Pseudosulfitobacter sp. DSM 107133: one gene and its partner. The protein of the gene in region 2 interacts with the protein of the main gene of each other region in a pairwise test. Links are inferred from orthologs where the notes say so. Each region holds a gene or a part of one and is shown on either strand. Other genes may lie near its edges.

Region 1 (10,954 bases), 3.0 Mb from region 2 along the record:
AAACTTACTCGGTAACCGCGTTGTCCACGTCAACCGACACGCCCGGGCCCATTGTGGAGCTGAGCGAGACCTTTTTCATGTAAGTACCTTTGGCACCGGCGGGACGCGCCTTGGCCACGGCACCAACAAAGGCGCGGATGTTTTCAGCCAGCTTGGCCGCGTCGAACGAAACCTTGCCAACGCCGGCGTGCACGACGCCCGCTTTTTCGGCCTTGAACTGGACTTCGCCGCCTTTGGCAGCTTTGACCGCGTCCGCCACATCCATGGTGACCGTGCCCACTTTGGGGTTCGGCATCAGGTTGCGGGGGCCCAGAACCTTACCCAGACGGCCGACGATCGGCATCATGTCGGGTGTTGCGATGCAGCGATCGAATTCGATCTTGCCGCCTTGCACGATTTCCATCAGGTCCTCGGCGCCAACGATGTCGGCTCCGGCTGCTTTGGCTTCGTCGGCCTTGGGACCACGGGCGAAAACAGCGACGCGCACGTCTTTGCCGGTGCCGTTGGGCAGGCCAACCACGCCACGCACCATTTGGTCCGCGTGACGGGGGTCAACACCCAGGTTCATCGAAATCTCGACGGTTTCGTCGAACTTGGCCTTGGCGTTGCCCTGGATCAGCGCAATTGCGTCTTCGACCGACAGGTTCTCTTTGCCAGCGAAAGCTGCGCGGGCGGCGGTGGTGCGTTTTCCGAACTTTGCCATCTTACTTCACCTCGATGCCCATAGAGCGGGCAGAGCCCAGGATGATCTGCATCGCCGCTTCGATCGAATTGGCGTTCAGGTCTTTCATCTTCGCTTCGGCGATTTCGCGGATCTGCTTGGTTGTCACAGTCCCGACGGTTTCACGGCTGGGCGTTTTCGCACCAGACTTCACCTTGGCCGCTTTTTTCAGGAAGTAGGACGCCGGGGGCGTCTTGATGTCCATGGTGAAGGACTTGTCCTGGTAATATGTGATCACGGTCGGGCACGGCGCACCGGGCTCCATGTCTGCTGTCTTGGCGTTGAACGCCTTGCAGAATTCCATGATGTTGATGCCGCGCTGACCCAGCGCCGGACCGACCGGCGGGGAGGGGTTTGCTTGACCGGCGGGCACTTGCAACTTCATAGTGCCGACGAGTTTCTTGGCCATGGGCCTTCTCCTGTTTCAACCCCCGCAGGACGCGTCCCTTGGGGCTTTGCGTTGTGTGGTCCGGTTTGGATGCCGCGGCACCCTCGCCTCCCACAATTCACACTCACATCTGTTTGGTGACCTGAGTGAATTCCAGTTCCACGGGCGTTTCGCGCCCGAAGATCGACACCGTCACCTTGAGGCGCTGCGCATCTTCATCAACTTCTTCGACCATGCCATCGAAATCCTCGAACGGACCGTCGTTCACCTTGACGCGCTCGCCCACTTCAAAGTGGATCAGAGTGCGCGGGCTGTCTTCGCCTTCCTGAACGCGGTTCAGGATCTGGTTTACCTCGGCGTCGCGCATCGGCATCGGGCGCCCTTGGGGGCCCAGGAAACCGGTGACGCGGTTGATCGAGCTGATCAGGTGATATCCGCGGTCGGACATCTCCATGTGGACCAGCACATAACCGGGCATAAAGCGACGCTCGGTCGTGACCTTCTTGCCGCGGCGCACCTCGATGACCTCTTCGGTCGGCACCAGAACTTCGTCGATCTCACCTTCGAGCTGCTGCTCGACGGCGGAGGTGCGAATTTGCTCGGCAATTTTCTTTTCGAAGTTCGAAAGAACACTGACCGAATACCACCGTTTCGCCATAAGCTCGTCTGCCTCTCTTGGTGCGACACGAAGACGTGTCAAATTCTTAATAATTTTCAGACACTTGGCCCGACTGACCTGAACAAAAAATCGGCGCGCAACACGAATCGCCGCACGCCCTCTGTCAGGTCAGGGTTGCCGTCTACTCCGACAATCGCAGAGTTTCAAGGCCTTGATCGGGTTTGTGGGGCTTTTGGCAAGGAACGGCTGACAGCGTTACGCTTAGCCGAACATCGTCAGAATTTGCTGCAAGCCGCCGCGGATCAGGATGTCGACCAGCGCAAAAAACACGGCAACCAGCGCCGCCATGATGAACACCATCACGGTGGTCAGCATGACCTCGCGCCGCGTCGGCCAAACGACCTTGCTGACTTCGGTGCGCACTTGCTGGATGAATTGCAGCGGATTGGTGGTGGCCATGACAGGCTCCTATCGGATTGGTCCGGCCCATGTAACGGGCTGCGGCTGCGAATTCAAGGCCCCTTGCAGGTGCCGGCCTCAGGCGGCGGCACCCTGATCGGGGGATTGGTCCTGCAAGCGTTGCAGACGCGTGGCCATGACGGCGTCGTGGCGGTCATCAGCCTCAAGCACCGATTGCAGGTCGGGCAGATACAGAGCATCGACCCAGCCATCGGGGAACAGGTCCAGCAGACTGTCCCAACGATAGGCAAACCCGTCGATCCATGCGGCCAGCCGCGCCCCGCGTTCGGGTGCGCGGGCGATGTACCACTTCAACAGGGCGACCGTGCCCGCCCACAGCCGGTCGGGCCCGAAGGCCAGAAACACGCCCAGAACCAGAAACAGGCCAAGCACCAGCGCCAGAACAACCCATGCAGGACGCAGCACCACGACCAGCGCAATGGCGGCCCAGATGATCTGGCGACGGCTGGGGCGAAAGCCGCGCAGGCGGGCGACAACACGATGCAAGGCGTCCTTTGCCCGCCCCTGCGTGGCGCGGCGTGCCGGCCCTGCTGTCACAGCCACATGTTCAACAGGTGTCGCTGCCATCTGCGCGCGTGGTGACGGCGCGCGGGGGGCTTCGGGGGTAACATTTTCATCGGTCACCAGATCACGGATCAGAGACAGCGTGTCGGGACCAAGATCCGCTTTGGCAGAATCGGACATGGGGGAACCTTTGGCAGACATTAACAAACCATGCCGACATAAAGGCAGAATGCGCAATGACGGCGGCGGCATTATGGCGAAACTGTGGCGCTGTTTCCGGCCGGCCCCGCGCTACTCGGGCAGGCCACTGGCCAGCAACGCACCCGCAACATCAGAGATATTTGCGAACTTTCCGGTGTGCAGCGTGAACTTGGACACGCGGAATCCGGGGTGCCGCCCGATCAGGTTCGCGGCTTCTGCCGTCGCCTCGGACTGTTGTCCAAGCCGATGCAACGCAACCGTCTTCAAGACCTGCAAGCCGACGATATTGGGATTTCGCAGCAATCCCCTTTCGGCATGACCAAGGGCGTTCGCGTTGTCGCCCAACCCGATATAACAATTGGTCAGCGCCATATATGTGCGAAAGACCAGCGGGTCCAGGTGGTTCAATCTCAGCGCTGTTTCGCCATAGGCGATACCTTTGGCCGGATCCCCAAAAAACGCTTCCAGCAGCGCACGCGACACCCAGGCCCAGGCAAAACTGGGGCACAGCTCGACAGCTTCGGCGACCAGCTCCTTGCCGCGTTCGATGTCATAGAAATGAAAGGCAATCGCATAACCCGCATAGGCGCGGGTTTCGACGTCGCACTGCGCACTGCCCAGCGCCGCGCGTGCCAAAGCGACGCCTTTCTCGCGCAGGGCATCCGACTCGTCGGCGGATTGCCATGCGACCCGCAGCGTGGTGCACCACGCCAGAACCGCCTTGGCACTGGCATAGTCGGGATAGGCCTGTATCACGCTTTCCAATATCTGCTCGGCCTCGGTGATTCTTGCACTGTTGAGGCACCCCAGCGCCGAGAGGAACAGCTCGTAAGCCGACCGGTCGGTGGGACGTTTGCGCATTGACCGCTGGATTTCGAGCGCCTGAAGCTGTGGCGCTATTGTTGTGGCAATCTTGCTGGTCACGACGTCCTGAAATTCAAAGATATCGTTCAGCTGGCCATCATAGCGGTCAGCCCAGATCTGGCGACGGTCCGAAGCGTCTGCCAGCTGTACCGAAACCCTGATCCGGTCGGTCGACCGCCGCAGGCTGCCCTCGACGATGTAGCGCACGCCAAGTTCTGCACCGATTTCGCGGATATCAACCACCAGCCCCTTGTAGGTGAATGCCGAATTGCGCGCGATGACAAACAGCCACGGCACCCCCGACAGCACAGTGGTCAGATCCTCGGCCAGACTGTCCGCCAGAAATTCGTCTTCATCCCCGTTCGAAAACACCTTGAACGGCAGGATCGCAATGGACGGTTTTTCCGGCAGTTCGGGATGCGCCAGACTTACAGGGTGCACGCCATCAGTCTCAAGCTGGTAAACCTGAACGGGTTTTTCGATGTTCTTGAGGGTTTTCAGGCCCAGATCCTTGAACGTCAGATCCAGACGCCGGTCGACGTCTTCGAACACTTTGGCCGAAATCAGAACCGATCCGGGCGCGGCCAGGCTTTCGAGACGGGCGGCAATATTCACCCCGTCACCAAAGATGTCCTCTGCTTCCTCAAGAATGTCTCCGGCATGAACGCCCATGCGAAACACGGCGCGTTCGGAAATGGCAATCTTGTGGTTCCGCTCCAGCGCGATCTTTTGCAGGATGGCAGCACATGCAACAGCATCAACGACCGAGCCGAATTCAGCCAGAAAGCCATCGCCCATCGTTTTGACCATCCGCCCGTGATGCAGCGCAATCTGCGGCTCGAATGCGCTGATATGCCCACGCACGGTGCGGACGGCCGTCATCTCGTCGCTTTGAACGAGGGCACCGTAATCAGATACATCCGCCGCCAGAATCGCCGCCAGTCGCCGTTTCACATGGTCCTCCGTCGGTCCGGGGCAACTCATGACGACTTACCCAATTCGACAGTTCATGTTCCGACCGTCAAAGGCAAGGCTGTTGACCATTCACCTTTTCCACAGGAACACATACAGCCGTGCGCCCGAAACAGGCGAAGCTTTGCAAAACTGTTCTGGAGGATGATGGCAGGGGCAGAAGGGTTCGAACCCTCGACCTACGGTTTTGGAGACCGTCGCTCTACCAGCTGAGCTATACCCCTACGCGATCGCTGCGTGATTACGCGGCACGCGGCTGCATTGCAAGAGTGTTTTCGGGTCTGGACCCATTAATGCCAGGGATCGTCAGGTGCGGTGCTGCGCCTGCATCAACGCGACACCGACCAGCAGCAGCGCAACACCGCTGGTCAGCGTGCGCAGGCTGTTCCACAACTGCCATGGCCCCGAATAGGCCGCCCAAATCTCGGCCGCCCGATCAGAGGGCAGGCTGACCAGGGCCAGCGCCTGGTTCATCGGAACATTCACCGCCATCGTCGCCACAACGGACGTCACGGAAAAAACCAAAGCCGCCGCCAGAATCACCCCTGCCCTGCGGTGGGCGGTGACAAAGGCCATAATCACCGTCGCCAGCAACACCAGCGGCGTGCCGAAAAAGCTGACTGCAAAGACGCCGTTGCGCACCGAGGCATTCATTGCCTGCATCGCGGCGATTGCAATCTCGGGGCGCGCGCCATCCAGCCCCCACATGGTCGAGCAGACCCATGCATAAAAGAACCCGAAGATCGCACCGGTTTCGAGCAGGCTGAGAAGCAGGAAGCTGCGGAATGTGAACAGCATTGGAAAAACCCTCTGAAGCAATGTCAGGTGATACGATGCGCCGGTGCGATTCCGTCGGTTATCCGCGCAAGGCGGCCAGATCCGCGCCGCAAATCGCGGCCTCATGCGCCAGAATGCGGTCGATGGGCCAGTCCCACCACGCGATATCCAGCAGCGCTGCCACGGTGTCTGCATCGAAACGCATCCGCATCACGCGGGACGGGTTGCCGCTGACAATCGCGTAATCCGGAACCTGCCCTGATACCACCGCACCGGCCCCGACAATCACGCCACAGCCGATCCGCGCCCCGGGCAGGATGCGCGCGCCCTGTCCGATCCACACATCATGGCCGATCACGGTATCAGGCCCCGCATCCGGCATCGACGGACGCCCCGCCATCTCACCGCCACCGAAAATGGCAAAGGGAAAGGACGAGAACCCGTCATAGCGGTGATTGGCCGAGGCTGTGATGAACTGCACGCCATCGGCAAACTGGCAGAACTTGCCGATGTGCAAGGCTTCGGGCGAGAAATCGTAAAGGTAGGGGGCCAGATGCCCGGCCCAGTCGGCGGGCGGCACATGGGCGCTGGCATAGGTGTAATCGCCCACGAAGATGCGCGGATGCGACAAGGCAGGTTTCAGGAACACGGTGCCAGGATGCGGCGTGCCATCGGGCAACATCACAGGGTGCATTTGTGTCGGGTCGGCAAAGGATCGTGTCATGCGTCATGATGTGCCAGCCCAAGGGGCGCTTGTCACCCGCCAATTGGCCCGCTGGGCAGCACCGGTTTACCAAGGCTTGAACTGCAAAGCGAAGGTGCGCAGAATCAAAGTCACCGTTTCAACCGCAGGAAAGGCGACCGATGCCATCTATTTTCGACCATGTGACGCTTGGCATTTGCGACATCCAGAAAGCACGACAATTCTATAATCATGTCATGCCCGCGCTGGGTCTGCCGCTGCTTTGGGAAAATGCGACCATGCTGACCTATGGCGTCAAAGACGGTGAGGATTTTGGCCTGCAACTTGACGAATCCTCTGCACGGCACGGCACCCATGTCGCCTTTCGCGCAGCGGATCGCGCCAGCGTCGACCGGTTTTATGCCCGCGCCCTAGAAGCGGGCGGGGTCGATGCAGGCCCGCCCGGATTGCGCCCGGAATACAGTGCCACATATTACGCGGCCTTCGTCACCGACCCCGATGGCAACCGTCTGGAAGCGGTCTGTCACAAGGATCCGGCAGCTACCTAATACGGCCCCCGCGATCTGGCCTTGCGCGTTCCGGTCAGTTTCATCATCGGCTCGGCCAGCCGCCCCGCAGCGCCCGTCCACGCATAGGCCAGCAGGCAGGGGTCCAGCTCTCCGGTGGTGATCCGGTGCTCGTCCCCCGGACGGTTCAAAATCAGCGACCCCGGCGCATAGACGGCCGTGTCGTTTTCCGACCAGGCGCCCGAGACCGAAATATAGCTTTCCTCGATGTCCTGATGGCTGTGCTGGGGATATGTGGTGGCGGGGGCGAACAGCACGAAGCCAAGGATCAGGCTGTCGGATTGCACCGGCCCCTTAGGCCCCAGAACCTCGCAATAGGCATATTTCTGCGCCAGCGCCCTGGGCAGTTTCTCATAGCCGTATTCCCACGTCAGATCGCCGCGCACCTCGCGCAGCGCCCGCGCCATGCCCTGCATTGAAGAGCGTTCGCCCAGATCGAGCGCGCGGGCGAAATGGGCGGTTACAGGTTTTGCCTCGTGCGGGCGCGCCACGACCACAGGGTTGGAGGCCACGCAGGCCGACAGCCTGTCACGCACCCGTTTGCGGTGGCTGCGGATCGACGGGCTGCCGCCCGCAGTGCCATTGCGATAGAGCACGTCAAATTCCCGCAGCAGATAGGTCCAGTTCGGACACTCACGCAGACGCAGGTCGACAGGGGGTGACGGTTCGCTCACTTGGCGCAATCCTTTTGTGTAGATCAACGGCGGTTTGGCTTTGCACCACAGAAACGATCTTTTGTACGGGTTTTGCAAGTCACTATGCGGCACACCCCGAAACACAAAAAGGCCGCAGCATATGCTGCGGCCTTTTCGATGGAAGCGTCATGCGGGTCCGAAGACCCGCACAAGCGGCTTACTCGGTGATTTTCGACACCACGCCGGCGCCGACGGTGCGGCCGCCTTCACGGATCGCAAAGCGCAGGCCCTGCTCCATGGCGATCGGCGCGATCAGCTCGACGTCGAACTTCAGGTTGTCGCCGGGCATAACCATTTCCGTGCCTTCGGGCAGGTTCACGGTGCCGGTCACGTCGGTGGTGCGGAAGTAGAACTGCGGACGGTAGTTCGCGAAGAACGGCGTGTGACGGCCACCCTCATCCTTGGTCAGGATATAGGCTTCGGCTTCGAACTTGGTGTGCGGGTTCACCGAACCGGGTTTGCACAGAACCTGACCACGCTCAACGCCTTCACGGTCGATGCCGCGCAGCAGGGCGCCGATGTTGTCGCCGGCTTCACCACGATCCAGCAGTTTGCGGAACATTTCCACGCCTGTGCAGGTGGTTTTCTTGGTGTCGCGGATGCCGACGATTTCGATGTCGTCGCCCACGTTGATCACGCCACGCTCGATACGGCCGGTCACAACGGTACCACGGCCCGAGATCGAGAACACGTCTTCGACGGGCATCAGGAACGGCTGGTCCACGGCACGCTCGGGTGTCGGGATGTATTCGTCAACAGCGGCCATCAGTTTCTTGATCGACTCTTCACCGATCTCGGGATCGCGGCCTTCCATGGCAGCCAGAGCCGAGCCGGGGATGATCGGAATGTCGTCGCCGGGGTACTCGTACGAGGACAGCAGCTCGCGGATTTCCATTTCCACCAGTTCCAGCAGTTCTTCGTCGTCCACCTGGTCCACTTTGTTCATGTAGACAACCATGTAGGGGATGCCCACCTGGCGGCCCAGCAGGATGTGCTCGCGCGTTTGCGGCATCGGGCCGTCGGCCGCGTTCACAACCAGGATCGCGCCGTCCATCTGCGCGGCACCGGTGATCATGTTCTTGACGTAGTCGGCGTGGCCGGGGCAGTCGACGTGCGCGTAGTGGCGGCTTTCGGTTTCATATTCGACGTGGGCGGTCGAAATGGTGATACCGCGGGCTTTCTCTTCGGGCGCGCCATCGATCTGGTCATAGGCTTTGAAGTCACCAAAGTATTTGGTGATCGCAGCTGTCAGCGTGGTTTTGCCGTGGTCAACGTGGCCGATTGTGCCGATGTTAACGTGTGGTTTGTTACGTTCAAACTTTGCCTTTGCCATGTCTCGGCACCCTTTTTGTTTGCGGAATCCATTTGGACCCAGATGTGTTCCGCGCGGCATGTATTGCCATTACGCAGGAAAATCAAGCGGTCTTCACCCTTTTGCCCCTGTGGGGATGTGCACAAAAGTCACGGGGGCTGGTCATTGCGCGCCTTATTCGGCGGCGACAGCCGCTGTGGCGACCGCAGCGCCGGGACGCCCCGACCCTGTGGTGACAAACCAGCCCTCTTCCTTCATTTGCTTGACCAGATACCGTTCGATCGCCTTGGCCGCATTCTGGGACAGCTGTTCCAACTGTTCCTCGGCGGACAGCGTATAGCCCGATCCCACGACCGTGCCGGTGCCAAAGGTTTCCAGAACGGTGATCGTATGCGGCTTGTCGGTCAGTTTCTTGCCGGCCGCATCGTCCCAGACCGTCAGATTGATGATCAGGATCGACTTGGGTGACAGGACCAGCGGCACGCCGGGGGCAGCCAGAACATAGCCTTCGACGGACACACCAAAGTGATAGTTGCTGTCACCGTCATAGCGATCAAACCGCTGGGCAATGGCGTCATGCACAGCCGTGGTCAGCTGTTCTTCGGTCGCATCGCGGCTGAGCGGACCCTTTTGTGCCTTGGGGGCGACAACGACGTTGTGCAGCAGGTTGAAATTGCCAAGCGGCACCGGTTTTTCATCCAGGTCCCTGGCGCCGCCACAGGCCGTCAGCAGGCCCAACACACATATCGTCATCACAAGCCGCAGCATTGCAGTCCCCCCAAAGGATTGTTTCGGCAAAGGCCTAGCGGATGATCGGCACAGGCGCAATTGGCCGCAGGTCGATTGCAGTGCGGGCAGATGCACATATATCATGGTGCAACAAGGAGCGCATGATGTCCGAAACGGTTCTGCCACAAGCCAGCCAAAGCCCCCTGCCCGGCCCCCGGCTGCCCGTGCGCGTGCCGCTGGTCAGCGAACCCTGGGGCCTGCTGAAAAGCCTGCAAGAAGCGCGGCGCAACGTGCTGTCGATCATCCCCGAGATTGCGACAACACAGCCGATGGTGTCCGGCAAGACCGGCAAACGCTGGCATATGGTCATGGACCCCGCTGCCATCCGCGAGATGTTGCTGGACCGTCTGGACCAGTACCCCAAATCGCTGGTGACCAAGAACCTGCTGAAACCGGCGATCGGAGACTCGCTGTTCATTGCCGAGGGCGCACACTGGCGCTGGCAGCGGCGCACGGCGGCACCGGTGTTTTCACATCGCAATGTTTCGGCGCTGGCACCGATCATGTCGGATGCAGCCGAACGGGCCTGCGAGAGGATCGCAGCGGCAGGGCCGCGCGCGGTCAACTTTCTGGACGAGATGGTGACGACCACATTCGATGTGATTGCCGATGTGACCTTTTCGGGGGGCGACACCTTTGACCGTGACGGCGTGCATGGAGCCATCGACGACTATATCGCCGAGGCGGGCAAGATTTCGCTGTTCGACATACTGGGCTTTCCGGACTGGGTGCCGCGCCCCGGTCGGTTGATGTCGGGCAAGGCGCTGAAAGAAATGAAGGCCGTCGCGGACAGGGCCATCGAAGACCGTGCCGCGCGCGGCACCAGCCCGGTGCCCGACCTGCTGGATCTGCTGCTGGCAGGGGAAGACCCGAAATCGGGACGCACCATGTCCACCGCAGAACTGCGCGACAACCTGCTGACCTTTATCGTGGCGGGGCACGAGACCACGGCGCTGACGCTGGCGTGGTCGATGTATCTGGTGGCCTTCGATCAGGATGTGCAGGACCGCGCCCGCGCCGAAGCGCAATCGGTGTTGCAGGGCCGTGCGGCGGGGGCCGACGATGTGGCGCACCTGCCCTATATCCGCCAGATCGTCGACGAGGCGCTGCGCCTGTATCCGCCTGCGGGCATCGTGTCGCGCACGGCGCTGAAAAAGGACACGCTGGGCGGACGCGAGATTTTGCCCGGCGATACGGTGATGATCCCGATCTATGCGCTGGGGCGCTCGAAACTGCTGTGGGAAGACGCCGACGCCTTTCGCCCCGCGCGTTTTGCCGACCGCAAGGCGATTGACCGCTATGCCTATTTGCCCTTTGGCGACGGTCCACGCATTTGCATCGGCGCTTCGTTCGCGTTGCAAGA
Region 2 (10,912 bases):
CTGACATGCGGACTGTCCAGCAGCCCCATGAACTCAAGATCCTGCATCACATTGCGGATTGTCGCCGCACTGACCTTTTCGCTGAAATCACGGGTCAGCGTGCGCGACCCCACCGGATCGCCATTCGCAAGATAGCCTTCGACAACGCGGCGAAACACCTCGCGCGATCTGTCATTCAGCTCTTCAAGAATATTCGGTGTATCTGTCATATTTTGCCTCGGCGTCGCCACTAGACGGGCTGGATAACAAAAGGTCAATCGCACTTGCGCCGCAACCCCGCGGGGCGTTATCTCGGCCCCAACAGAGAAAAGGATGTATCATGCGACCCTCGGGAAGAAAACTGGACGAAATGCGCGCTGTTTCCATTGAAACAGGCTTTACCAAACACGCCGAAGGGTCCGCCTTGATCAAGATTGGTCACACACATGTGCTGTGTACCGCCACCATTGAAGACCGCGTGCCGCCGTTTATCAAGGGGTCAGGTCTGGGCTGGGTCACCGCCGAATACGGCATGTTGCCCCGCGCCACCAACACCCGCATGCGCCGCGAGGCTGCGATGGGCAAACAGGGTGGCCGCACCGTTGAAATCCAGCGTCTGATCGGCCGCTCGCTGCGCGCGGGCGTAGACCGCTCTGCCTTGGGCGAACGCCAGATCACCATTGACTGTGACGTACTGCAAGCCGATGGCGGTACCCGCTGTGCGTCGATCACCGGCGGTTGGGTCGCGCTGAAACTGGCGGTGAACAAGCTGATGAAAGCGGGTGATATCGTCTCTGACCCCTTGGTAGACCCTGTTGCGGCCGTCAGCTGCGGGATTTACGCGGGCCAGCCGGTTTTGGATCTGGACTATCCTGAAGACAGCGAAGCCGGTGTCGACGGCAACTTTATCCTGACAGGCACCGGGCGTTTGATCGAAATCCAGATGAGCGCCGAGGGCCAAACCTTTTCGCGCGATCAGATGAACCAGCTGATGGATCTGGCAGAGAAAGGCGTGTCCGAACTGGTCGCCGCACAAAAGGCAGCCACGGCATGACACGCAAATTCACCGGTGACCGGTTGTTGGTGGCGACGCATAACGCGGGCAAGCTGGAAGAAATGACAGCCTTGTTCCAGCCATTCGGCGTGCAGGTCATCGGTGCCGCCGAGATGAAGCTGGACGAACCGGAAGAAACCGAAACCACCTTTGTCGGAAACGCCCGGATCAAGGCGCACGCCGCGGCGCAGGCCACCGGCCTGCCTGCTTTGTCGGATGATTCCGGTATTCAGGTCGACGCATTGGACGGCGCCCCGGGCGTTTACACCGCGGATTGGGCCGAAACCCCCGATGGTCGCGACTTCCTGATGGCCATGACCAAAACCCGTAACCTGCTGGAGGAACGCAACGCGCCCGAACCGCGCACCGCGCGGTTTTGCTCGACGCTGGTGATGGCTTGGCCGGACGGCCATGACGAGGTCTTCGAGGGCACAGTTGAGGGCACATTGGTCTGGCCCATTCGCGGTGAACATGGTCACGGATATGACCCGATGTTCCAACCGGTTGGTCACGACGTCACCTTTGCAGAAATGACCGCCGACGCAAAGAACGAGATCAGCCATCGCGCCAATGCGTTCAAAAAATTGATCGACGGCTGCTTTGACTGAAGACTGGCAAAACGGCGGCTTTGGAATTTATATCCACTGGCCGTTTTGCGCAGCCAAATGCCCCTATTGCGACTTTAACAGCCATGTAGCCCGCACCATCGACCACGCCGCGTGGCGCGATGCCTATCTGGAAGAAATCCGCAAAGCCGCCGATCAAACACCCGGACGCATCGTGCATACCGTGTTTTTTGGCGGCGGCACCCCCAGCCTGATGGAGCCCTGGGTCGTCGCCGACATCATCGACGCCATTCGCAAACACTGGCCTACCGCAAACGACATGGAAATCACGCTGGAAGCCAACCCCGGTTCGGTCGAGGCGCAGCGGTTTGCCAATTTCCGGGCGGGGGGCGTGAACCGGATTTCGATGGGCATTCAGGCATTGAACGACGAAGACTTGCGGCGCCTGGGTCGTATCCATTCCGCTGACGAAGCCCGCGCCGCCTTTGACATCGCGCGCAAGACTTTTGATCGGGTCAGTTTTGATCTGATCTATGGACGGCAAAAGCAGACACTGAACGAATGGGAAGCCGAGCTGAAGCAGGCTCTGAACATGGCGATCGACCATTTGTCTTTATATCAGTTGACCATCGAACAAGGCACGGCTTTCGGCGACCGCTACAATGCGGGCAAACTCGCCGGACTACCGGACGAAGACCGCGCTGCCGATATGTTCACCCTGACCCGCGATATTTGTGCCGACTTTGGCATGCCTGCCTATGAGGTCAGCAATCATGCCCGCGACGGTGCGCAATCGCGTCACAATCTGATCTATTGGCGTTATGGTGATTATGTCGGCATCGGTCCCGGCGCGCACGGCCGCATCACCACCGACGGTCAACGCTTTGCCACCGAAGCCCCCAGCAATCCAAAACGCTGGCTGGAAAAGCTGCGGCAATTGCCAAACGTCGCCCTGACCGGTGAAGATCAGGCCAACGAATTTCTTTTGATGGGCCTGCGCCTGACCGATGGCGTGGATTTGGCGCGTTTTGAGGCACTTTCCGGGCGCTCTGTGGCCCCTGATACCCTGAAAAACCTCTCAGAGCTTGGTTTGCTCAATCAGAGAGGCCGAAATATTTCCGTTACAGAACAAGGTGTTAGCGTTTTGAACGGTGTTTTACGCGAATTGCTGGCAGATTAGCTTCCGCTTAGCAGCCGACACAATTCGTCCAAGTCATCCAGCGTTTTGTATGAAATCGAAAGCTGGCCGGACTCGGCGCCCGGTTTGTGTGACAGTTGAACCGGCATTCCCAACGCAGCCGACAAGTCACCTTCAAGCGCTTTGGTGTCCGCATCCTTTGCCGGATTTGATTTTTTGGTTTTGTCCTTGGGGGCAGCGTCATCGCCCCGTCCTTGCGTGGATTTAACCAGCGCTTCGGTCGCGCGAACGCTCAATCCCTCGGCAATCACTTTCAACGCCAAAGTCGAAGGATCATCAGCTGTAATCAAAGCGCGCGCGTGACCTGACGACAAATCACCCTTGCGCACCATTTCAACAACATCATCTGGCAACTGTAGCAAACGCAAAAGGTTGGCAATGTGGCTGCGGCTTTTCCCCAAGGCCTCGGCCATTTTTTCCTGCGTATGGCCAAACTTGTCCATCAACTGACGATAACCTGCCGCCTCTTCGATGGCGTTCAGATCCGCCCGCTGGATGTTCTCGATAATGGCGACTTCCAAAACTTCGGTGTCGTCAAAGTCGCGCACAATCACCGGAAGCTCATGCAGCTTGGCCATCTGCGCAGCGCGCCAGCGGCGTTCGCCCGCGACAATTTCGAAACCGCCGTCCTTTTCGCGCACAATCAACGGCTGAATCACACCCTTTTCCGCAATCGACGCGGCCAGGTCATCCAGATCATCCTGGGTAAAACGTTTGCGCGGCTGGTCCGGATTGGGCTTTACTTGCTCAATCGGAACTGTACGAACCCCCGACGCAACACTCTCTTGTGTCACCTGCTCGGCCTCGTTCACATCTGCCATCAACGCCGAAAGCCCACGGCCCAGACCACGTTTTTTATCCTTGGGTACCATATCAGGCCTCTACTTTCGTTTGTGCATTGTTGTGTAGGAATTCCTTAGCCAGCTGGCGATATGCCTTCGCACCGCGCGATGCAGGATCGTAGTTCAAAACCGGCATGGCAAACGACGGCGCTTCGGAAACTCTGACATTGCGGGGAATCACCGTCTTGAAGACGAGATCGCCCAAATTGTCGCGCGCATCCTGTTCGACCTGCAAACTCAGGTTATTCCGCTGGTCGTACATTGTCAGAACGACCCCCTCGATCCGCAAATCCTTGTTCCCGGACTGCCGAACTTCGCGAATTGTCAGCATCAATTGCGACAATCCTTCGAGGGCAAAAAATTCTGACTGCAACGGCACAAGCACCGAATGCGATGCTATCATTGCGTTTACGGTCAACAGGTTCAACGACGGTGGACAGTCAATTAGGACATAATCAAAGGCAAAAGCGTCCATCTGAATCTGACGCAAGGCGTCATGCAAAAGGAAACTGCGCTTCTCATTTGAAATCAACTCAAGATCCGCGGAACTCAGATCAACTGTTGCCGGAATAATCGACAGGTTTTCGAATGCGGTAGCCAGAATCGTTGCTTCCAGATCAACATCTTCCAGCAGCAATTCATATGTCGTCAAAACCCGGTCATCAACTTCAATCCCCAGCCCGGTTGATGCGTTCCCTTGCGGATCAAGGTCGACAAGCAACACCTTCCGGCCCAGTTCAGCCAGAGCAGCAGCCAAATTGATCGAGGTGGTCGTTTTGCCAACCCCACCCTTCTGGTTGGCGATCGCCACGATTTTGGGTCCTATGGGACGTGTTGGGTCAACCACGCTTCAACTCCTTGACCTGCAAAACAGCCGCTTGAGCGTCCGTATGACTTGTGTGCGCTTTATAGTCGAATGTCCACGTTTTCTGCGCTTCTTCAAGTTCTGTCTGCCAAATTTCACCCTTGGGAAACAACGCTTGCCCGCCTGGTGTCATGTGTTGTGCCACGAACTCGAATAAATCCGTCAAGCGCGACAAAGCCCGCGCGGAAATGATGTCAGCGCCTAAGGAATCAAGCGATTCCACCCTTTTGGCCACCACAGTCGCATTCAGATCCAATTCCCGCAAAGCCGTGCGCAGAAAGGTCGCCTTACGCTGATCGCTCTCAACCAATGTAAAGCGTGTTTCAGCGTTGGTATTTTTGGCAAATATTGCGCAAATAATTGCCGGGAATCCGCCCCCGCTGCCAAAGTCTGCCCAATGTGCCGCCTTCGGTGCAATCTGCCAAACTTGAGCTGAATCCCAAATGTGCCTGTTCCACAGCTCTGGCGCGCTGGAGCGCGAAACCAAATTGATCTTGGCATTCCACCTTAGAAACAGTGCATGAAACTTCTCGAGGTCTTCCAATGTTTCACGTGAAACAATCTCATCAAGCCAATCCGGTACTATTGTCATGCTGATCTTTTCTGATGCTGGCGAAGCTTGGCCAACAACAACGCAAGAGCCGCCGGGGTCATCCCTTCTACGCGTGCTGCCTGGGCCAGATTACCCGGTTGAATCTTTTCCAGCTTTGCCGCCAACTCGTTGGAAAGGCCGCTAATCCCGGCATATTTGAAGTCCGCTGGAATTTTCTGAGCCTCATCCTTTTGAAGGCGATCAATGTCTTTCTGTTGGCGATCAACATAGTTCGCATACAACGCATCGCGCGACAATTGCGTTTGAATGGGTCCCTCAATAACACCAAGATCAGCCTGCAAACGCACAACGTCATCAAAACCAACGTCAGGAAAGGACAACAGCTGGTACGGCGTTCTGCGCACGCCGTCCTCTTTCACTGCGATTCCTGCGCTGTTGATCTGCTTCGGCGTATATGAATCTCGTTGCAAAGCCTGATATCCGGCCTCAAGAGCATTCCGTTTGATTTCAAACTGCTCGCGACGGCGCGCGGAAACAACACCCAGGTCTATCGCCAGCGGAGTCAAACGTTGGTCAGCGTTGTCAGCACGCAAGGAAAGGCGAAACTCGGCACGCGAAGTAAACATACGATAGGGTTCGGTCACACCTCGGGTTGTAAGATCATCGATCATGACACCAATATAGCTGTTTGCGCGACCGAAGTGCACCGGATCGCGCCCCTGCGCCAGACATGCTGCGTTAAGCCCGGCCACCAAACCCTGCGCCGCCGCCTCTTCGTAGCCTGTTGTGCCGTTGATCTGCCCTGCCAGGAAAAGATGTGTGGTTGCGCGCAGTTGCAACGTCGCATCAAGCGCGCGCGGATCGACATAGTCATATTCGATCGCGTAGCCAGGCTGCAATATATCGGCCTGTTCCAGTCCAAGTATGGAATGGATATATGCTTCTTGCACATCGACAGGCAATGAGGTCGAAATCCCGTTAGGGTAAACCGTGTTCCCGCTCAGACTTTCTGGCTCCAGAAACACCTGATGAGATGTTTTGTCGGCAAAGCGGACAACTTTATCTTCGATAGAAGGGCAATAGCGTGGCCCCTTTCCGTCGATATGACCGCCGTACATCGCAGACCGCGACAGATTCCTGGTAATGATGTCATGAGTTTGCTCATTCGTATGGGTAATCCCGCAGGACACCTGACGCGCGGACAATCTTGTTGTTTCGAACGAGAAAAATGCGGGGTCTTCGTCACCCTGTTGTTCTTCCAGAATGTCCCAGTTGATCGTGCGTGTATCCAGACGTGGCGGTGTACCTGTTTTCAATCGGCCCAACGGAAGTCCAAAAGCGTCGATCCTCTCTGCCAAACGGACAGATGCTTTGTCACCCATTCGGCCGCCAGATCGTCTTTCGTCGCCAATATGGATGATACCGCGCAAAAATGTGCCCGTCGTCAAGACTACCACGGTGGACTCTACAAGTGTGCCGTCTGCCAGTTCCACCCCGGTGACACGCTGACCGGACATTTTGAGATCGACAACCTCGCCTTCAACAATGGTCAAATTCGTCTGCAACATTGTAGCGGCCAGCATTTCGCGTTGATAGATCTCCCGATCCGCTTGCGCACGCGGGCCCTGAACAGCCGGGCCCTTGCGCCGATTGAGCAAGCGAAACTGGATACCCGCTTTGTCCGCAACCTTGCCCATAACGCCATCCATAGCGTCGATTTCACGCACAAGATGCCCCTTGCCCAAGCCACCAATCGCGGGATTGCAGGACATTACGCCAATTCCAGACAGGTTCATGGTCACGAGCGCCGTATTGGCACCCATGCGTGCAGCCGCATGGGCAGCTTCCGCGCCCGCGTGACCGCCACCAATAACCACAACGTCAAAATGTTTCACGTGAAACACTCCTGTCATTTGCCCAAACAAAAACTGGAAAAGATCTCATCCAGTAGATTCTCTACGTCGATACGTCCAACAAGAAACTCAAGACTTCGAATCGCTGTGCGAAGTTCCTCTGCTGCAAAATCATATACCTCTGGTCCCTGATTGACGAGGCGCGACGCATGCTCCAATGCCGCGACGGCGGATTGCAGCGAGGTGCGGTGACGCACGCGCGACGTCAGGCCGGCCTGTGCGACCATTCCGGAAAAGACTGCCTTCACATCCTGAACAAGAACAGTCAAACCCGCGCCGGTGATACCGGAAACACCTGTCCCATCGCTGCGCAAATCCGCTTTTGGCGCCACGACAATATCGTGCGGTGAGGGCGTAAGAGGCAATTCGGTTACATCATCCGTCAGGAACACGCGCAGGTCCGCTTTACTGGCACGTGCAATCGCCCGTTCAATCCCGATTGCTTCCACATGATCGTCGCTTTCGCGCAGGCCTGCGGTATCAAGGAACGTGACCGGCAATCCATCCAGATCCATCCGCACTTCGATAACATCGCGGGTGGTGCCCGCATATTCTGACGTAATCGCTGCATCACGTCCAGCTAACGCATTGAGAAGAGTTGATTTTCCGGCATTCGGCAGCCCAACAATCGCCACCTCGAACCCGACGCGCACACGTTCACCTATATAAGATCGAGACACCTCGTCAGAAACCTGCGCAATCACATCTGCCAACAGTCCGGTAACCTCGGGCGCAACATCGACAGGCACATCCTCGTCCGCGAAATCAATTGTCACCTCAAGCAATGACGCCGCATGTATCAATCGCGCGCGCCACTCTTCGACCACATTGCTTAACGCCCCTTCGACCGTTTGCATGGCCTGGGCGCGCTGGAATTCGGTTTCGGCATCTATCAGATCGGCCAGACCTTCGACTTGCGCCAGATCCATCTTGCCGTTTTCCAAAGCCCGGCGGGTGAATTCACCCGGTTCGGCCAGACGCACACCATCGAAATCACCCAAGGCGGTCAGCACCCTTTGAATGATCGCAATGCTGCCGTGCAGATGCAATTCGATCACATCCTCGCCGGTGAAACTGTGTGGCGCAGCAAAAGTCAGCACCAGCGCACGATCCAACAGCTCGCCGCCGGATCGCAGAGCGCGAACAGCAAAGCTTCCCGCATCGGGAAGGCTCTCGCACAACAAGCGGCCGACGTTATGCGCTGACGGTCCCGACACGCGCACAACGGCCACGCCTGCGCGGCCCTGCGCCGTCGCAAGGGCGAAAATCGTATCCATCGGTCACGCCCCCAAGGGTCAGGTGTTCATGGAATCGAAGAAATCCGAATTTGTCTTGGTCTGCTTCAACTTCGAAATCAGGAATTCGATGGCGTCGGTGGTGCCCATCGGATTCAGAATGCGGCGCAGGACAAAGGTTTTGGCCAGATCGATTTTGTCGACCAACAGCTCTTCTTTCCGGGTGCCGGATTTCAGGATGTCGATGGCCGGGAACACGCGTTTGTCCGCGATCTTGCGATCCAGCACAATTTCCGAGTTACCGGTGCCTTTGAACTCTTCAAAAATCACCTCGTCCATGCGGCTGCCGGTGTCGATCAGCGCAGTCGCGATGATGGTCAGGCTGCCGCCCTCTTCGATGTTCCGTGCAGCACCGAAGAAACGCTTCGGGCGTTGCAGGGCATTTGCATCCACACCACCGGTCAGAACCTTGCCCGACGACGGCACGACGGTGTTGAACGCGCGGCCCAGACGGGTGATCGAATCCAGCAGGATCACCACGTCGCGTTTGTGCTCGACCAGACGCTTGGCCTTTTCGATGACCATTTCCGACACGGCGACGTGGCGCGTTGCGGGTTCGTCAAAGGTCGAGCTGATAACCTCGCCCTTGACCGAACGCTGCATGTCGGTGACCTCTTCAGGCCGCTCGTCGATCAGCAGAACAATCAGGTAGCATTCAGGGTGGTTGCGTTCGATGCTGTTGGCGATGTTTTGCAACAGAACCGTTTTACCGGTGCGCGGCGGCGCCACGATCAGCGACCGCTGGCCTTTGCCGATGGGCGACACCAGGTCGATGATCCGCGCCGACCGGTCCTTGGTCGCGGGTTCGTCGGTTTCCATGGTCAGGCGCTCGTCGGGGTACAGCGGCGTCAGGTTGTCAAAGGCGATCTTGTGACGGGCCTTTTCGGGATCTTCGAAGTTGATGTTCGCCACATCTGTCAACGCGAAATAGCGTTCATCATTGTCCGGCGCGCGAATACCGCCGTCGATGGTGTCGCCGGTGCGCAGCGAATATTTGCGGATCATCTCGGGCGACACATAGATGTCGTCGGGACCGGACAGATAGTTAGCCTCGGGCGAGCGCAGGAAACCGAAACCGTCTTGCAGCACTTCCAGCACGCCGTCGCCGGAGACATCCCAGCCTTCATCGGCGCGTTCGCGCAGGATCTGGAACATCATTTCGCCCTTGCGCATGGTCGAGGCGTTCTCGATCTCAAGCTCTTCGGCCATCGCCAGCAGATCTTTGGGGCTGTTGGCCTTCAACTCGGCCAACGTCAGGCATTCAACTGTTTCAGTTGCTTCGATTGTTTCAGTTGTCATGCAAACACGTCGCAGCCGGCGCAAACCTGGCTGTCCCAAATCAAAAATATATCGCTAGATGCGGTCCCCGAACGGGGTGCTTACGCTCAGATAGGCAAAAGCGGTGCCGGAGTCAATAAAATCAGAACTTCACGACCACAGACAGTACAATAACGATCATCAGCAGCGTTGGCAGCTCGTTCATCATGCGATAGGTGCGGCCGGTTTTCAGCCCCTCGCCCGCGACAAAGTTCTTGCGTTGGCGTGCCAGCCACATGTGAAACCCTGTCATTGCCAGAACCGACAGCCCTTTGGTCCACGGCCAGACCATATCCCAGCCGACGATCCCCGGTGTCATCACCAGCAGCAGGCCAAAGAGCCAGGTCGAGATCATTGCGGGGTTCATGATCACCCGCAGCAATTTTTCTTCCATCATCAGGAACAGGTCATGGCTGGGCCCGCTCAGGCCGGCTGTTTCGACGTGATGCACGAACAGACGCGGCAGATAGAACAACCCAGCCATCCACGCGATCACTGACATGATGTGCAACGCTTTGATGTAGGGATACCAGTTGCTCAGAATGTCGATCATGGGGCCCCCTGCTCTTGGTCTCTTACTAATAATAAATAGAAGAGAAAAGAAAGGTTGATGATTAAGTAGGGGCTTTGAAATCTGTGGATTAATGGTTCGTACACCGGGTTATGCACAGTGGGAAAACTTTACCCTGAATTTGCCACCAAAGCAGAATGGAAAAATAATCATTTAATTTCAAATGATTAAACCTGATAATTTCACTACGGTGTGTGGATAACTTTGTGGAGACTGTAACAATAACATCTTCGCCAACAGGTGCTGTCTTATCCTTGTGCATGGGGGTACAACGGCGGTGAAGCCGGGCAAAAAGCCGGCGAAATTCGGGATTGAACCCGCTGCGCAGAATTCCCACAAAAGGACCAACGCGCTGCACATGGTTTTCGCACAAGGTTATCCACATGCCACAGTCCATCATCCTTGCCTCTGGGTCGTCCATTCGGGCGGAAATGCTGACACAGGCAGGTGTCGCCTTTGAGGTCATGAAACCACGCGTTGATGAAGAAAGTGTTAAGGCGGGAATGCTGGCCGAACAGGCCAGGCCGCGCGACATTGCGGATACTCTGGCCGAGATCAAAGCACGCAAGATCAGCGACAAGATGCCGGGTACATTTGTGTTGGGCTGCGATCAGGTGCTGGACCACCGTGGCACGTTGCTGTCGAAACCGGAAACGCCCGAACAGGCCGTGGCACAGTTGACCACCCTGCGCGGCGATACACACAGCTTGTTGTCGGCTGCGGTGATCTGTGAGAACGGCGAACCGATTTGGCGCCACA

Evidence for each region.
Region 1: the proteins of rho (region 2) and nusG interact in binary tests that used the Escherichia coli proteins (3 or more experiments, as listed by UniProt). The link is inferred for Pseudosulfitobacter sp. DSM 107133 from one-to-one orthologs.

Annotation. Positions count from the first base shown.
Region 1 is NZ_CP085154.1:3,084,777-3,095,730, forward strand. Bases 1-2,845 are described here. They hold nusG (transcription termination/antitermination protein NusG), read right to left. Parts: upstream 1,768-2,845; coding sequence 1,234-1,767; downstream 1-1,233. Other genes in these bases: rplA (50S ribosomal protein L1), read right to left, coding at 5-703; rplK (50S ribosomal protein L11), read right to left, coding at 705-1,130; secE (preprotein translocase subunit SecE), read right to left, coding at 1,990-2,187; DSM107133_RS15330 (hypothetical protein), read right to left, coding at 2,266-2,845. Also shown: more of DSM107133_RS15330, read right to left, coding at 2,846-2,892; DSM107133_RS15335 (adenylate/guanylate cyclase domain-containing protein), read right to left, coding at 3,004-4,731; DSM107133_RS15345 (anthrone oxygenase family protein), read right to left, coding at 5,056-5,547; DSM107133_RS15350 (CatB-related O-acetyltransferase), read right to left, coding at 5,606-6,250; DSM107133_RS15355 (VOC family protein), read left to right, coding at 6,391-6,777; DSM107133_RS15360 (dimethylsulfonioproprionate lyase family protein), read right to left, coding at 6,774-7,469; tuf (elongation factor Tu), read right to left, coding at 7,648-8,823; DSM107133_RS15370 (hypothetical protein), read right to left, coding at 8,977-9,570; DSM107133_RS15375 (cytochrome P450), read left to right, coding at 9,696-10,954. UniProt on the Escherichia coli protein: Part of the processive rRNA transcription and antitermination complex (rrnTAC). The complex forms an RNA-chaperone ring around the RNA exit tunnel of RNA polymerase (RNAP).
Region 2 is NZ_CP085154.1:45,929-56,840, reverse strand. Bases 7,416-10,218 are described here. They hold rho (transcription termination factor Rho), read right to left. Parts: upstream 9,565-10,218; coding sequence 8,266-9,564; downstream 7,416-8,265. Other genes in these bases: DSM107133_RS00230 (CopD family protein), read right to left, coding at 9,686-10,135; mnmE (tRNA uridine-5-carboxymethylaminomethyl(34) synthesis GTPase MnmE), read right to left, coding at 7,416-8,247. Outside these bases: heat-inducible transcriptional repressor HrcA, read right to left, coding at 1-209; rph (ribonuclease PH), read left to right, coding at 320-1,033; rdgB (RdgB/HAM1 family non-canonical purine NTP pyrophosphatase), read left to right, coding at 1,030-1,641; radical SAM family heme chaperone HemW, read left to right, coding at 1,634-2,779; DSM107133_RS00260 (ParB/RepB/Spo0J family partition protein), read right to left, coding at 2,776-3,669; DSM107133_RS00255 (AAA family ATPase), read right to left, coding at 3,671-4,486; 16S rRNA (guanine(527)-N(7))-methyltransferase RsmG, read right to left, coding at 4,479-5,096; tRNA uridine-5-carboxymethylaminomethyl(34) synthesis enzyme MnmG, read right to left, coding at 5,093-6,952; more of mnmE, read right to left, coding at 6,967-7,415; DSM107133_RS00225 (nucleoside triphosphate pyrophosphatase), read left to right, coding at 10,537-10,912. UniProt on the Escherichia coli protein: Facilitates transcription termination by a mechanism that involves Rho binding to the nascent RNA, activation of Rho's RNA-dependent ATPase activity, and release of the mRNA from the DNA template.